DNA from 3 places in the Allobosea sp. P1_B10 genome. Region 2 is predicted to be linked to each of the others. Evidence: predicted binding sites of a transcription regulator. Region 2 holds the regulator's gene; each other region holds the start of a gene.

The links. The regulator LexA, encoded in region 2, represses DNA repair genes until DNA is damaged. The targets are predictions, from matches to a motif close to TGTTCNNNNTGTGTTCNG.
Region 1: the regulator LexA is predicted to act here: its motif matches at 1,110-1,127, upstream of AC1D2L_RS08690 (DUF763 domain-containing protein).
Region 3: the regulator LexA is predicted to act here: its motif matches at 2,180-2,197, upstream of AC1D2L_RS10200 (DNA recombination protein RmuC).

The regions. Positions count from the first base shown of each region.
Region 1 is NZ_JBFTZP010000003.1:261,819-266,570, reverse strand. Features, by position in the region: gene AC1D2L_RS08690 (DUF763 domain-containing protein) at 1-1,097, opposite strand, end outside; gene AC1D2L_RS08685 (DUF1684 domain-containing protein) at 1,339-2,004, shown strand; gene AC1D2L_RS08680 (glycine betaine ABC transporter substrate-binding protein) at 2,147-3,025, shown strand; gene AC1D2L_RS08675 (aromatic amino acid lyase) at 3,048-4,589, shown strand; gene AC1D2L_RS08670 (ABC transporter permease) at 4,586-4,752, shown strand, end outside.
Region 2 is NZ_JBFTZP010000004.1:303,440-308,191, reverse strand. Features, by position in the region: gene AC1D2L_RS12065 (Shedu immune nuclease family protein) at 1-954, opposite strand, end outside; gene AC1D2L_RS12060 (ComEC/Rec2 family competence protein) at 1,130-2,566, shown strand; gene lexA (transcriptional repressor LexA) at 2,649-3,353, opposite strand; gene AC1D2L_RS12050 (molybdopterin molybdotransferase MoeA) at 3,436-4,647, opposite strand; gene moaC (cyclic pyranopterin monophosphate synthase MoaC) at 4,647-4,752, opposite strand, start outside.
Region 3 is NZ_JBFTZP010000003.1:585,885-590,636, reverse strand. Features, by position in the region: gene truA (tRNA pseudouridine(38-40) synthase TruA) at 1-562, opposite strand, end outside; gene fmt (methionyl-tRNA formyltransferase) at 562-1,491, opposite strand; gene def (peptide deformylase) at 1,541-2,113, opposite strand; gene AC1D2L_RS10200 (DNA recombination protein RmuC) at 2,230-3,417, shown strand; gene AC1D2L_RS10195 (OsmC family protein) at 3,418-3,927, opposite strand; gene AC1D2L_RS10190 (ABC transporter ATP-binding protein) at 4,016-4,752, opposite strand, start outside.

The DNA.
Region 1 (4,752 bases), on a different contig from region 2:
GCGGCGAGCCTGTCGTCCTGCCCCAGCTTGGCGCGGTCGACGGCGGATTTCAGCACTGCGATGGTCTGGTCATAGACCTTGGTAGGCACGGCGAAGGGCTGCCGGTCCTTGCCGCCATGCGCCAGCGAGAAGCGCGCAGGATCTGCGAACCGGCAGGGCGCGCCATGGATCACCTCGGCGACCATCGCCAGCGAGCGCACCGTGCGCGCGCCCACACCCGGCACCAGAAGCAGCTCGGAAAAGTCCGCCGGACCGCTATCGGCTGCCGCCGTCAGCGCGCCATGCAGCCGTCGGGCGATCACATCCTTGGGCCTGACATCGTGATGAGCCGGCATGACGAGATGGGGCAGCGCCAGCTGTGCCGGCGCAGGGACCGGCGGGGCGCGGTCGCGCTCCAGAGCCGAGAACGCCCGGACGATGCCATCGGGCCCGATCTCGCGCAGCAAGGCGAGCTGGCCGTCGCGCGAAGTTGCGGCACGCCTGTCGGTGAGGTTGATGATGTTGCCCTGGCGCTCGCCGTCGATGGCGGCATGGGGCGCCTCGACGAAGCTGCCCAGTCCCTCCGACTGCCAGTGATAGCGCCGTGCGAGGCCGCCATCGCCATTCATGCCCTGCTGGACCACGACCCATTGGCCGTCATCGGTGACGAAGAAGCCGTGGAGATAAAGGTCGAAGCCATCCTGCACCGCCGCGCTGTCGACCTTCGCGACGAGCCGGCTCGCGGTTGCGAGTTCCGCGCCGTCAAAGCCGACCCTGGCCCCGATGCGCTCCAGCTCGACCGGAGTCTGACGGGAGTGCCGGCCACGGCCGCCGCAGACATGGAGGCCCAACTCGCCCGAGAGCGGTGTCAGGCCCCGCTTCAGGGCCCCGATCACGCTCGTGGTAATGCCCGAGGAATGCCAGTCCATGCCCATGATCGCGCCGAAGGACTGGAACCAGAAGGGATGCGCCAGCCGGCGCAGCAGTTCCTCGCGGCCATAATGATGGATGATCGCCTCGCAGATCACCGCGCCGAGCTGCGTCATCCGCTGCCCGAGCCAGGCCGGCACGCGGCCGTGATGCAGTGGCAGGTCGGCGCTGCCGGATCGCCGGGTCATGCCTGGAACCTCGTGAACGGAATAGGAACGATTGATATAGCGCGGCCACTCCGGGGTTGCCAGCCGCTTGCCTCCGAAGCGCCGCCACCCGGCACGGCCTGCCAGGCCATGGGTGCCATGCCCCTGACAGGAGCTGACCGCACCTGTGTTCATTCATCCCGACCCGCAACCTGATGGGCTCTGGCGCGTTGACAACGCTGCGCCCGACACGGCGGCATCGATCGAGTGCAGGAGGCGTGCGATGACCCAACAGCTCACCCGGACCAGCCCGAGCGGGCCGGCCGACATGACGCTGCAGCGCTTTGCGAGCCTGCATGACTGGCGCCGGCAGGTCGCCGACCTCTATGCCGGGGTGCGCGCACAGCCGGGCAAGGCGGGCTGGGAGCTCTGGCGCAGCACCCGCGACAGCTTGTTCCGCGAGCATCCTCAATCGCCGCTATCGGTCGCTCGCCGCGCCCAGTTTCGCGGCATCGACTGCTTCCCCTACGACCCCACACTGCGCTTCGAGGCTGGCTTGGGCCCGGCGCGGGAGCGCGAGACGATCAGGCTGGAGGCCGGCAAGGACGGAACGATGACGCTGGTGCCGTTCGCTCTGACGGAGGGCCTCGACGCAGCGCTGGGCCGCGAGCTCACGCTGTACTGGATCGAGGGCTATGGCGGCGGCGTTTTCCTGCCCTTCGGCGATGCCAGCAATGGGCGCGAGAGTTTTGCCGGCGGGCGCTATCTGCTCGACACCATCAAGAGCGCCGATCTCGGCGCGACGCCCCAGGGCCGGCTGATCCTGGATTTCAACTTCGCCTATTATCCCTCCTGCGCCTATTCCGAGGCTTGGATCTGCCCGCTTTCGCCTATCGAGAACCGCCTTCCCGTCGCTATCGCGGGCGGCGAACGCAACACTCTGCCCTAGCGTGCCGCGCAGCCGGCGCGGCCACGATAAGGTGATCCTGCGATCGCGCGCTTGCCCGCCTGATCGCTTGCATCGGCAGCGCTGCTTGCTAGCCTGCCGTTCTTGGACGTGAAAACTCTTGGAAACCAAGGAATTCAACGCCATGCGCTTCATCAAGACATTCCTCGCCGCGGCGGCTCTGTTCGCAGCAGGCATCTCGACCGTCTCGGCCCAGACCGTCAAGATCGGTTCGAAGAACTTTACCGAGCAGTTCGTCGTCGCGGAGCTCTATGCCGCGGCGCTGGAGAACGCCGGTTTCAAGGTCGAGCGCAAGATCAATCTCGGCGGCACGCTGGTGGCGCATGAGGCGCTGAAGAGCGGCGCAATCGACCTCTATCCCGAATATACCGGCACCGGCCTCAACGCCGTGATGAAGGCGCAAGGGGTGACCGAGACCGACCCGGAGAAGGTCCGCGGCATGGTGAAGGCCTTCTACGAGAAGGAGTTCAACCTGACCTGGCTCAAGCCGTCGGGCATCAACAACGGCTATGCCATCGTGGTCCGGCCCGAGACCGCCAAGGAGTTCAACCTCAAGACCCTGAGCGATCTCGGCAAGGCCTCGTCGAAGCTCAGGCTCGGCGCCGGTACAGAGTTCGTCGATCGCCGTGACGGCATCGCCGGGCTGAAAGAGGTCTATGGCGCCGAATTCGCCGAGTTCAAGCAGTTCGCGGCCTTGCGCCTGCGCTATGAGGCGCTGAACCAGAAGCAGATCGAGGTCGCCAACGGCTTCTCGACGGATTGGCAGATTGCGGCCGAAAAGTTCGTCGCCCTCGACGACGACAAGTCGCTGTTTCCGCCCTATTTCCTGGCGCCGGTGGTCCGCCCCGAAATCGCGCAGAACGCCAAGATCGTCGCGATCCTCGACAAGATCGGCGCGGCTCTGGACAACCCGACGATGCAGGAACTGAACCGCCAGGTCGAGGTCGACAAGAAGGAGCCGCGCACGGTGGCGGCCAGCTTCCTAAAGGCCAAGGGGCTCTGAGCTGGGCGTTGCGGCTCCCGCGATGAACGGGCGGCTTGCCGATACCACGGTCGTGATCGGCGACGCCCCCCTCGGCATTGAGGGGATCGTCGCCGTGGCGCGTGGCGTGCGTGTCGTGCTGCACGAAGCGGTCGGCCCGCGGCTCGAAGCGGCGCGCATGGTCGTGCTGCAGGCGCTGGAGCGCGGCGAAACCGTCTATGGCCTGACCACCGGACTGGGCGCCGCGGTCGATACGCGGCTGGGCCGCGAGGCGATCCCCGCCTTCCAGGCGAGGGCGATCCGGGCACGAGCCGTCGGCGTGGGCGAGAGGCTTTCGGCCGAGGAGGTGCGCGCCATGCTGGCGGTGCGCCTCGTCGGCATCTGCCATGGCGCATCGGGACTGTCGCCGGGTCTGGCACAGACCATCGCCGCGATGCTCGACGCCGGGGTGCATCCCGTCGTGCGGCGAATCGGGTCGCTCGGCGAGGCCGACCTCAGCCCGCTCGCGCAAGCCTTCCTGCCGCTTGTCGGTGCCGGCGACGCGGAATTCCGTGGCGCGATGCTGCCCGGTGCAGAGGCAATGCAGGCGGCCGGCATCGCATTGCCCGCACTCGGCCCCAAGGATGGCCTCGCTCTGCTGAACGCCAACGCGCAGAGCGTCGGCCTGGCGGCCCTTGCCGTCGACACGATGGAAAAGGCGCTGCATGCCGCCTGCCTGGCCGGCGCCCTGGCGCTGGAAGGCTTTCGCGCCAACCTCTCGCCGCTGGATCCCGAACTCGCGCGCCTGCGCCCGATGCCGGGCCATATCGCGGGGACCCGACAGATCCGGGCGATCCTGGCCGGTAGCGACCTGTTTGCGCCGGGCGCGGCGCGGCGGGTGCAGGATCCGTTGTCCTTTCGCTGCCTTGCCCCGGTCGCCGGACACGCAAGCCTTGCGGTCGCCGCCGCACGCCGCGCGGTCGAAGCCGAATTGGCGAGCGTACCCGACAGCCCCGCCGTTCTGGTTGCTCGCGAGGCGCTGCTCTCCAGCGTGAATTTCGACACCACGGAGCTTGCCCTGACGCTGGAGGCGGCGGGCCTGGCGCTCTCGCATCTCGCCGCGACCTCGGCGGCGCGCATCGTCAAGCTGATGTCGCCCGCCATGAGCGACCTGCCGCGCTTCCTGACCAGGCATGGAGGCTCGCATGCGGGGTTTGCCACGTCGCAGAAGACGGCCGCCGCACTCGAGGCCGAGATCCGCCACCTGGCTTTGCCTCTCGGGGCGATGACCTTGCCGGTGGCCGATGGCGTCGAGGACTATGCGCCGATGACGCCGCGCATCGTCGAGAAGACCCATGCGCTCGCCCGCAGGCTGGCGCGGCTGGCGGCCGTCGAACTCGTCGTCGCGGCCGAGGCGGTCGATCTCCGCGGCGCGATCAGGCTCGGCCGGGGCACGGATCTGGCGCAGCGTTACATGCGCGGGCGGGTCGCCGGGCTCGATGACGACCGGCCGATGGGCGCCGAGTATGAAGACATGGCACTGGCGATCGAGGCCGGCGAGCTGATCAGGGCCGCGCCTGTCGTCCCTGACGGGGCGCCGTCATGAGCTGGACGATCGAGAACTATGACCGCCTGCTGCTGGCGCTCTGGGAGCATATCCAGCTGGTGGCGGTCGGCCTCGTCATAGCGCTGGCTATCGGCCTGCCGCTCGGCGTGCTGTCTGCCAGGCGGCCGGGCTTCGCGCTTGTCGTCCTGCTGGTCTCCGGCGC
Region 2 (4,752 bases):
ATCTCTGTTAAAGTGATCGCCAGCTTGGGCAAACGATGCCCACTCGGCCTTCTGCTCGATTATTTGAGAAACAGCGCTCATGAATTCAGGGGAAAATTCCCAAGTACCGGCACGGCCTCCTCGGCTGCGCCTAAAAATGGGGGTATCCGGCTTCTTTATCTCAACTAGGACGGTGTACTCCGTGAAATTCATCAGGAAGTCGATCTTTGGCTTGTCCCGGTTGTGCGTCCCACCACTGCCAACCGTCATCTCACGGTCGAACTGGCGCATGATGCGGTAATCCAGCCCGTAGCCAAAAACCCACTGCTGATGTTCGAAAAATGTTTGCCACTCCGCTTCATGCCAATCGCCGAGGCGAATATGCTCTTCAAACGTCTCAAGCCCCTGTCGCCGACCGAGAAGAATGTTGATCTCCTCCGCTGTAAGCGATGATCGCAACGCGCGAAGGAGACTATCGCGCCGTTCGCCCGTTATGCCTTTGATGCTGTCTATAATTCCCCGATCAGAAGCATCAATTATTGCTTTCGGACCGGCCCGAGTTGAAATATCTTCGATATGAAAATTCTCGTGATTAGAGAGGTCGATAAATTTAAGCTGAGTAAGGAAGGAAAGAAGCTTTTCGAATTCGTCGTCTCGAAACGTAAATTCGTTTTTGTCAAACGCCTGTATCCATTCTCCTTTTCGCGACTGAAACGTCTGAAAAGTTAGTCTCCTTATGTTTTTCGTGTCCTGGGACACGATGGCAGAGACCTGCGTCTTTCTTAGGTTACCGCTCAGCCTCAAGCAGAGAGACCCTTCTATTTCTCCAAGCAGTATCTTGTCGTTTTCATCGATTACCATTCGGACATTGCGTAATTCCTCGCCGGAGCCATAGCGATAGGAGAAGAGTTTGGAGATATACGTTTTTCCCTCGCGTCGAAGTTTGAAGAACTCAAATTCCCGGTCGTCTGACATACATCTCCCCGCGATTTATCCGGCGACCATTCGGATCGCTCCTTACTCACGATAAGCTTCGCGAATCCGCCGGTTAGCAAGTGCCACCATCGCAATTCAGGCGGCTCCGGGCGGGCGAGGATGGGCATGGCCTCTTCGTGGTCTTTGACCTGGGCGTCGAGCATGTTCACGTCCAATCGAAAGAATCGCGCGTCGCAAAACATCGCCAATAATTGGAGAACACATCGTCTCGATCTCGGGCCTCCACATGGTGCTGGCCGCCGGCACGATCTTCGGCATCATCCGTGCCCTTCTGGCGGCGTCGCAGACGCTGGCGTTGCGCTGGCCGATCAAGAAGATAGCGGCCGTTGGAGCCATGCTGGGGGCGATCGGCTATTGCGTGTTCTCGGGCGCGGATGTGGCGACCGTGCGCTCGCTGATTATGACGCTGGTGATGCTGGGCGCGATCCTGGTCGACCGACCGGCGCTCAGCATGCGCAATCTCGCGCTGTCGGCGATGATCGTTCTGTTGCGCGAACCCGACGCGCTGCTTGGCCCGAGCTTCCAGATGTCGTTCGGCGCAGTCGCCGCGCTGATCGCCTTTGCCGAGCGCTGGGAAGGGCGCAATCGCGAGGCGCCGCCATCCTCGCTGCCCTGGCCTCTGCGTCCGCTCTGGATCGCTGCGCTCGGGATCCTGGTGACGACATTGCTCGCGACGGCTGCGACCGCGCCCTTCGGCGCCTATCACTTCCAGGCCTTCAACCCGTTCGGCCTGCTCGGCAACGCGCTGGCCTTGCCCTTTGTCTCGCTTGTCGTGATGCCGGCTGCCGTGTTCGGCGTGCTGGCCTACCCGTTCGGGCTCGACTGGCCGGCCTGGGCGGCTATGGGGTTGGCGTCGGAGTTCGTGCTGAAGCTGGCACATTGGGTGGCGACCATCGACCATTCGACGCTCGTCATCCCTGCGTTCGGTCCAGCGGCGTTGATCTGCTTCTCGCTGAGCCTGCTCTGGGCAACGCTCTGGAGCACCAAGCTGCGCCTGCTGGCCATCCTGCCGCTGATCGCCGGTGTCGCCGTGGCGGCGAAGCCCGAGCGCCCCGATGTGCTTGTCGAGCGCGACGGCTCCGGCATCGCGGTGCGCGGCAGCGACGAGCGATTGATCGTTGCCGGGCGGCCGAGCGCCTTCGTCATCCAGCAATGGCTGAACGCTGACGGTGACAATCGCGCGCCGACCGATGCGAGCCTGCGCCAGGGCGCCGCCTGCGATGCGCTGGGCTGTGTCATCCGCACAAAGGACGGCCGCAGCATCGCCTATGCGCGCGAGCGGCTTGGCATCATCGAGGATTGTGCCCGCGCCGACCTCGTGGTCACGCCGATACCGTGGTCAGCGCCCTGTGCCGCCAAGTTGGTCGACCGCATTGCGCTGGGGCGCGATGGCGCGACCTCGCTGATATCGAGGGCAGGCGGATGGCGCGTGCTCCAGGCCGAGCGCGCCGATGTCGAGCGACCTTGGACGCGCACCGGCGGCAGGGCCGCTGCACCGTCGAGTTCTCGTCCGAGCCAGCAACCGGCAGCAGTGGCGCCGGTGAGCCCGGCGAGCGAACCTGCCGATGCCGGAGAGGCCGAGCCCCTATAGAGCGCGCGCCGCCTCCATGCGGAAAGCGTCGCGCAACGGCCAATCCGGGTCGGTCGCGCGCTTTCCAAGCGCATTCAGCTTGTCAGTAGCGTCGGAACAGGTTGACCAGCCGACCCTGGATCTTGACCCGGTCGGGACCAAGTACGCGCGTCTCATATGCGGGATTTGCGGCTTCGAGGGCTATCGATGAACCACGCTTGCGCAGGCGTTTCAGCGTCGCTTCCTCGTCATCGATGAGGGCGACGATGATATCGCCGGTATTGGCCGTATCCTGGCGCTTGATGACGACCGTGTCGCCATCGAGGATGCCGGCCTCGACCATCGAATCGCCGCGAACCTCGAGCGCGTAATGCTCGCCGGAACCCAGCATGTCGGCGGGCATGGAGACGCTGTGGCTGCGGCTCTGGATCGCCGAAATCGGCGTACCGGCGGCGATGCGTCCCATTACCGGGATCGCCACCATGTTGCGCGCGTCCTCCTCAGGCGGCGCAGCGGCCGGCTTGGCCTTGCTGAGCCCGCCCTGGACGATCGATGGGCTGAAGCGCGGGCGACCGGCCTGTCCGCCTGCGATGCCGTCCGGCATCTTGATGACCTCAAGCGCGCGGGCGCGGTTGGGTAGCCTGCGGATGAAGCCGCGCTCCTCCAATGCCATGATCAGGCGGTGGATGCCCGATTTCGACTTGAGGTCGAGTGCGTCCTTCATCTCGTCGAAGGAAGGGGGGACGCCGCTCTCGCGGAGGCGTTCCTGAATGAAACGAAGCAGTTCGAACTGTTTGCGTGTCAGCATGGTCCCAGCGGGCGCTCCCTCGAGCAGATTCGAAACAAATCAAGAACGGTATACACGTTCGCGTTGTGTTCTGCAAGCAAGCTCAGCGCAGCCGCAGGATCCGGCATGCGTCGCCGCGCTTTGCCGGCTCCGCCAGGACCGGTCGGATGGTCAACGCATCGGCGCGGGCGAGCAGGCTCAGCATCGAGGAATCCTGCTTCGAGAACGGCGTCACCAACCAGCCATCCGCGCTCCGGGTCAGCTCCGAGCGGACATAGTCCTCGCGCTCATCGTTGGCCGCCATATCGGTTTCCAGGGTGGCTGGCTCCGAGCGGTCGCGCTCGGGTTCCGGCATGCCCAGCAGAGCCTCGATCAGCGGGCTCACGAAGAGATGGCCGCAGACGATAGACGAGACGGGGTTGCCCGGCAGGCCCAGCGCGACCATGCGGCCGAGCCGGCCCATCATCATCGGCTTGCCCGGCCGCATGGCGATCTTCCAGAAGCCGAGATCCATGCCCTGCGCCTTCAGCGCCTCCTGGACCAGGTCATGCGTGCCGACAGAGGCGCCGCCCAGCGTGATCAGCACATCGGCGTCGACAGCCTTGGCGCGCTCGATCTTGGCGGCGAGATCGGGGTGGTTGTCGCGCGCGATGCCGAGGTCGAGCACGGTGCCGCCGGCCTGCTCGACGATGGCCGCCAGTGAAAAACTGTTGGAGGCGACGATCTGGTCGGGTCCGACCGTCTCGCCCGGCAACACGAGCTCGTCGCCGGTGGCCAGGATCGCGACCAGCGGCTTGCGTCGGACGGGCAGCGTGGGGTGCCCACCGGCGGCGGCGAGGCCGAGCGCCGCGCTGTCGAGCCGGCGTCCGGCCGGCAGGAGCACGTCACCTTGCGAAAAATCGAGGCCGGCCGGGCGGACGAAACGGCCTTTGGCCGCGCCCTCGCGGACCGTGATCGTCGCGCTGCCGACGCCGTCGGCGTTCTCCTGCATCAGGATGGTGTCGGCGCCTTCGGGCATCGGCGCGCCGGTGAAGATGCGCACGGCTTCGCCGGGGCTTACAGTGCCTGCAAAAGCGCGGCCGGCGGCTGATTCGCCGATGACGCGCAGTTGGGTGGCGGGGCGGAGATCCTCGGCGCGGGCGGCATAGCCATCCATGGCCGAATTGGCGAAAGGCGGCTGGGTTCTCAGGGCGGTGACCGGCGCTGCCAGGATTCGGTCCGTAGCGCGCGCGAGAGGCACTGTCTCCGCAGGCGTCGTGGCAGGCACGCTGTCGAGCAGCGCCTTGAGTGCGACCTTGACCGGGGTCAGTGCCATCAGCCGGGCGCAGCCTCGTAGGTTCCGGATTTGCCGCCGGATTTGTGGACGAGGCGGATGCCCTCGATCCGCATGCCGCGATCGACAGCCTTGACCATGTCGTAG
Region 3 (4,752 bases), on a different contig from region 2:
TGACGTAGACCACGATCTCGCTGCCCTCGCGCACGACGTCGCAGCGGTCGAGCGTCCGCATCGGGCTGTTGGCCTGGCATTCGGCGGCGCGGAAGGTGGTGAAGTCGTGATGGCCCAGAAGCGCTTTCGCGGCGCGGTCCATCGCCTCGTGATCGAGCCTGACCGGCACATGCCACATCCGATTGCGGTCGAGCGCCGGCTGCGCGCGCCGGTCGAGGATGCGGTAAAAATAATAGCGCCGCCGCGCCGAGATGCGGGCGTCGAAATCATCGGGCACCAGCTGCGCGCTCAGCACCGCGACGGGCACCGATTTCAGGCGGGCGTTGGTTGCATCGCGCACGACATCGGTGCGCCATTCCCGCTCGAGATCGACATGCGCGACCTGATGCGTGGCGTGCACGCCGGCATCGGTGCGCCCCGCGCAATGCAGCCGCACTGCATGGCCGCAAAAGCCCTCAATCGATTCCTCGATGCTCTGCTGCACCGAGGGGCCGTTGAGCTGGCGCTGCCAGCCGGAAAAAGGCGTGCCATCATATTCGATGACGAGCTTGTAGCGGGGCATCAGAGTTTGGCGCCGGCGCTGAGCCTTGCCCCGCGCAGGAACTCGGCACCGCTCACCGGACGTCCGCCCGCGCGCTGGACCTGGAGCAGCTTTACCGCGCCAACCTCGCAGGCGACGGTGCCCTCGTCGTCGAGCAGCGTGCCCGGCTCGGCCGCACCGCCGGCGCGCGCCGTGCGCAGTACCTTGAGGCGCTCGGGCCCCTTGCCGAGGTCGACCTCGGCATAGGCCCCCGGGAAGGGTGAGAGGCCGCGCACGAGATCATGCACCTGCTGCGCGGGCCGTGCCCAGCTGAGCTTGCATTCGGCGTTGGTGATCTTGGAGGCATAGGTCATGCCCTCCTCCGCCTGCGGCGTGAACTGCAGCGCGCCGCGTCCGAGCGCAGCAAGCGCACGCACCATCAGGTCGGCGCCGAGCGGCGCGAGCCGGTCATGCAGTTCGCCAGCCGTCATGTCGGGGTCGATCGCCAGCGTCTCGACCATGCCGACCGGGCCGGTATCGAGCCCGGCCTCCATCTTCATGACGCAGACGCCGCTTTCGGCATCGCCCGCCATCACCGCGCGCTGGATCGGCGCGGCGCCACGCCAGCGCGGCAGCAGCGAGGCATGCAGGTTCAGGCAGCCGAGCTCGGGAATGTCGAGGATGTTCTGGGGCAGGATCATGCCATAGGCGACGACGACAGCGACGTCGGCCTCATGCGAGGCGATGATCTGCGCGGCCTCCTCGCCCTTCAGGCTCTTGGGCGTGAACACCGGGATGCCGAAACGCTCGGCCGCGACATGCACCGGCGACGGCTTCAGGTCGAGCCCACGACCGGCCTGCGCCGGGGCGCGGGTGTAGCAGGAGACGACCTCGTGACCCTGACCGATGATCTCGGTCAGCGTCGGCACGGCAAAATCCGGCGTGCCCATGAAAATGACGCGCAAACTCATACGCTGACTAACACCTTGCGCTCGAGATCAACCTGATCGCGCGGCCTGCTCAGGCCGCATTGTCCCGCTTCGCCTGCTTGGCGAAGCGCTTGGTCACGCGCTCCCGCTTCAGGCGCGAGAGATAGTCGATGAACAGCACGCCGTTGAGATGGTCGATCTCATGCTGCAGGCAGGTCGCGAGCAGCCCCTCGGCCAGGATCTCCTGCTGCTTGCCGTCGAGATCCATGTACCGGACCTTGACGGAAGCGGGCCGCTCGACCTCCTCGTAGTATTCGGGGATCGACAGGCAGCCTTCCTCGTAGACGCTCAGCTCTTCCGAGGACCAGGTGACCTCGGGATTGATGAAGACCATCGGCTTGCGCGGCTCGCCGGCCTTCGCAGGCTTGTCGGCCTCGCCGTCCTCGCCCTCCTCGGCGGCTTCCGCCGGCTTCGACAGGTCGATCGTCACGACGCGCTTGAGCACGCCGATCTGGACGGCAGCGAGGCCGATGCCGGGCGCATCGTACATCGTCTCCAGCATGTCGGCGGCCAGCTCCCGGATCTCGGGCGTGACCGTTTCGACGGGGGCGGATGCCAGCCGGAGCTGGGAATCGGGAAGGATCACGAGAGGGCGAATGGCCATGGGGCTCTGTACTGACAAATGGGCGTTGAGGCAGGGACATAAGCACTTGTGCGCAGGCGGTCAAACTGTTCCTCTTTCGTTCGTATCGGCACGCTTTTCCTGCTAGGCTCCCGGCCATGAACCAGATCGCCTTCTCGCTGTTCGAACGGCCCGTCAGCTGGGCTGAAGCCTCGCTGGGGTTTGCGGGGCTCAGCCTTTTCATGCTCGTCCTGGTCGTGATCTCGACCTGGCGGGGCGCCTCGCGCCGTTCGCTCGAGGCCGCGCTCGCGACCGAGCGGGCCCGCGAGATGGACGACAAGGTCGCCGAGATGAACCGCGCCCAGGCCGAGCTCGCCGGGCGCATGCAGTCCATGGCCGAGATCCTGTCGACGCGCCAGGGCGACCTCGCCCGGCTGGTCGCGGACCGCATGGACGGGCTCAGCCACAAGGTCGGCCAGGGGCTGGAGCAGAATGTGCGCCAGACCACCGAAAGCCTCGGCAAGCTGCAGGAGCGGCTGGCGGTGATCGATTCCGCGCAGAAGAACCTCACCGACCTGACCTCCGAGGTCGTGACGCTGAAGGACGTGCTCTCCAACAAGCAGGCGCGCGGCGCCTATGGCCAGGGCCGGATGGAGGCAATCATCCGCGACGGCCTGCCGGGCGCGTTCTATGCCTTCCAGCCGCAGCTCTCCAACGGCAAGCGGCCGGACTGCATGGTGACCCTGCCGGGAGACGGGCGCGGGCTGGTGATCGACGCGAAATTTCCGCTGGAGAGCTTCTCCCAGCTGCGCGCCGCGCGCGGCGACGAGGCTCGCAGGATCGCCGGGGCGCGCGTGCGCAACGATGTCGGCGTGCATGTGAAGGACATCGCCGAGCGCTATTTTCTGCCCGGCGAGACGCAGGACATGGCGCTGCTCTTCGTGCCCTCGGAATCGATCTATGCCGATCTGCATGAGTATTTCGACGACGTGATCCAGAAGGCCAGCCGCGCCCGGATCATGATCGTCTCGCCCTCGCTGCTGGCGCTGGCGATCCAGCTGATGCAGTCGCTGGTGCGTGACGCCCGCATGCGCGAGGAGGCGCAGGTAATCCAGTCCGAGGTCGGCAAGCTGCTCGCCGACGTCCGCCGCCTCGGCGACCGCGCGGAAAAGCTCGAGCAGCATTTCCGCCAGGCACAGGAGGATGTCGCCGGCATCCGCACCTCGGCCGGGAAGGTCACGGGCCGCGCGGAAAAGATCGGCGCGCTGGAATTCGACGAGGCCAAGCCCGCCGAGCCGGTGCTGCCCTTTGCGGCGGGCCTGTCGATGAAGGCGGCGGCAGAGTGATCAGGTGGTCGTGAGCACCGCCGACAGCTCCGGCTTCACGTTCAGGGTCTGGAACACCACGCAGTAGCGCTCTGTGAGCTTGAGCAGCGTATCGAGCTTTTCCTGGGGCGCGTCGGTCTCGACGTCGAAGGAGAGCCGGATCGCCTTGAAGCCGACCGGCGCATCCTTGGCGACGCCAAGCGTGCCGCGGAAGTCGAGATCGCCCTCGGCGTGGACGATGCCGTTCTTCAACTCGATCTCGAGCGCGGTGGCGACAGCCTTCAGCGTCACCCCAGCGCAGGCGACCAGCGCCTCAAGCAGCATGTCGCCGGAGCAGAGTTCCATGCCGGAACCGCCGGTGGCTGGATGCAGGCCGGCGAGCGCGATGGCGCGGCCGGTCTCGACCTTGCAGGCGATGTGCTGGTCGTCGAGCTCGCCGCGCGCCTTGAGCGTGACCACGCCGGCTTCCGGCGCCTGGCGATACTTGTCCTTGAGCGGCGCCTGCATGGCGCGAAGGGCTGTGACGTCCATGATCCCTGACCTTATGTCGCGAGCGAAACGGGTGTGTTGCAGATAGCCCCGCAGGCGCGCTGCGACCAGCCCCGCGAGGCGGAGAGTCCTACCACCACATTCCCGCCGTCTCGGCCGTCTTGCGCTGGTGGGGCTGTTCGTCGCGCAGCGAGCGGTCGAGCGCGCGCAGGGCCTCTCGCTTGGCGGCTTCGAAGGCCGGCGACAGCCGGTCGCGCGGGCGCGCCAGCGGATTGTCGAGCTCGTCGAAGATGCGGCCGGGTTTCGGCTGCATCACGATGATGCGATCGGCGAGCGTCACCGCCTCCTCGACGTCATGCGTCACCATCACGACGGTCGGGCGGCTTTCCTCCCAGAGCGCCAGCAGGTGCCCGTGCAGGCTCGCCCGCGTCGTGGCGTCGAGCGCCGAGAAGGGCTCGTCCATCAGCAGCAGCTTCGGCCGCGTGATCAGCGCGCGGGCGATGGCGACGCGCTGCTGCTGGCCGCCGGAGAGTTCGCGCGGCCAGCGCTTCTCATAGCCCGCCAAACCGACGCGAACGAGCGCGTTGGTCGCCAGCCCCTCACGCTCGAAGGCGGAGAGATGGGCGAGCCCGAAGGCGACATTGTCCGCCACCGAAAGCCAGGGAAACAGACGGGGCTCCTGGAAGATCACGCCGACATCGGCGCGCGGCTCGGCGATCGCCTCGCCATCGAGCAGTATCCGCCCGGCGGTCGCGTGGTCCAGGCCGGCGATCAGGCGCAGCAAGGTGGTTTTCCCGCAGCCGGACCCGCCGACCAGCGCCAGGATCTCACCGGCCGCGACATCGATGGTGACGCACGACAGCGCAT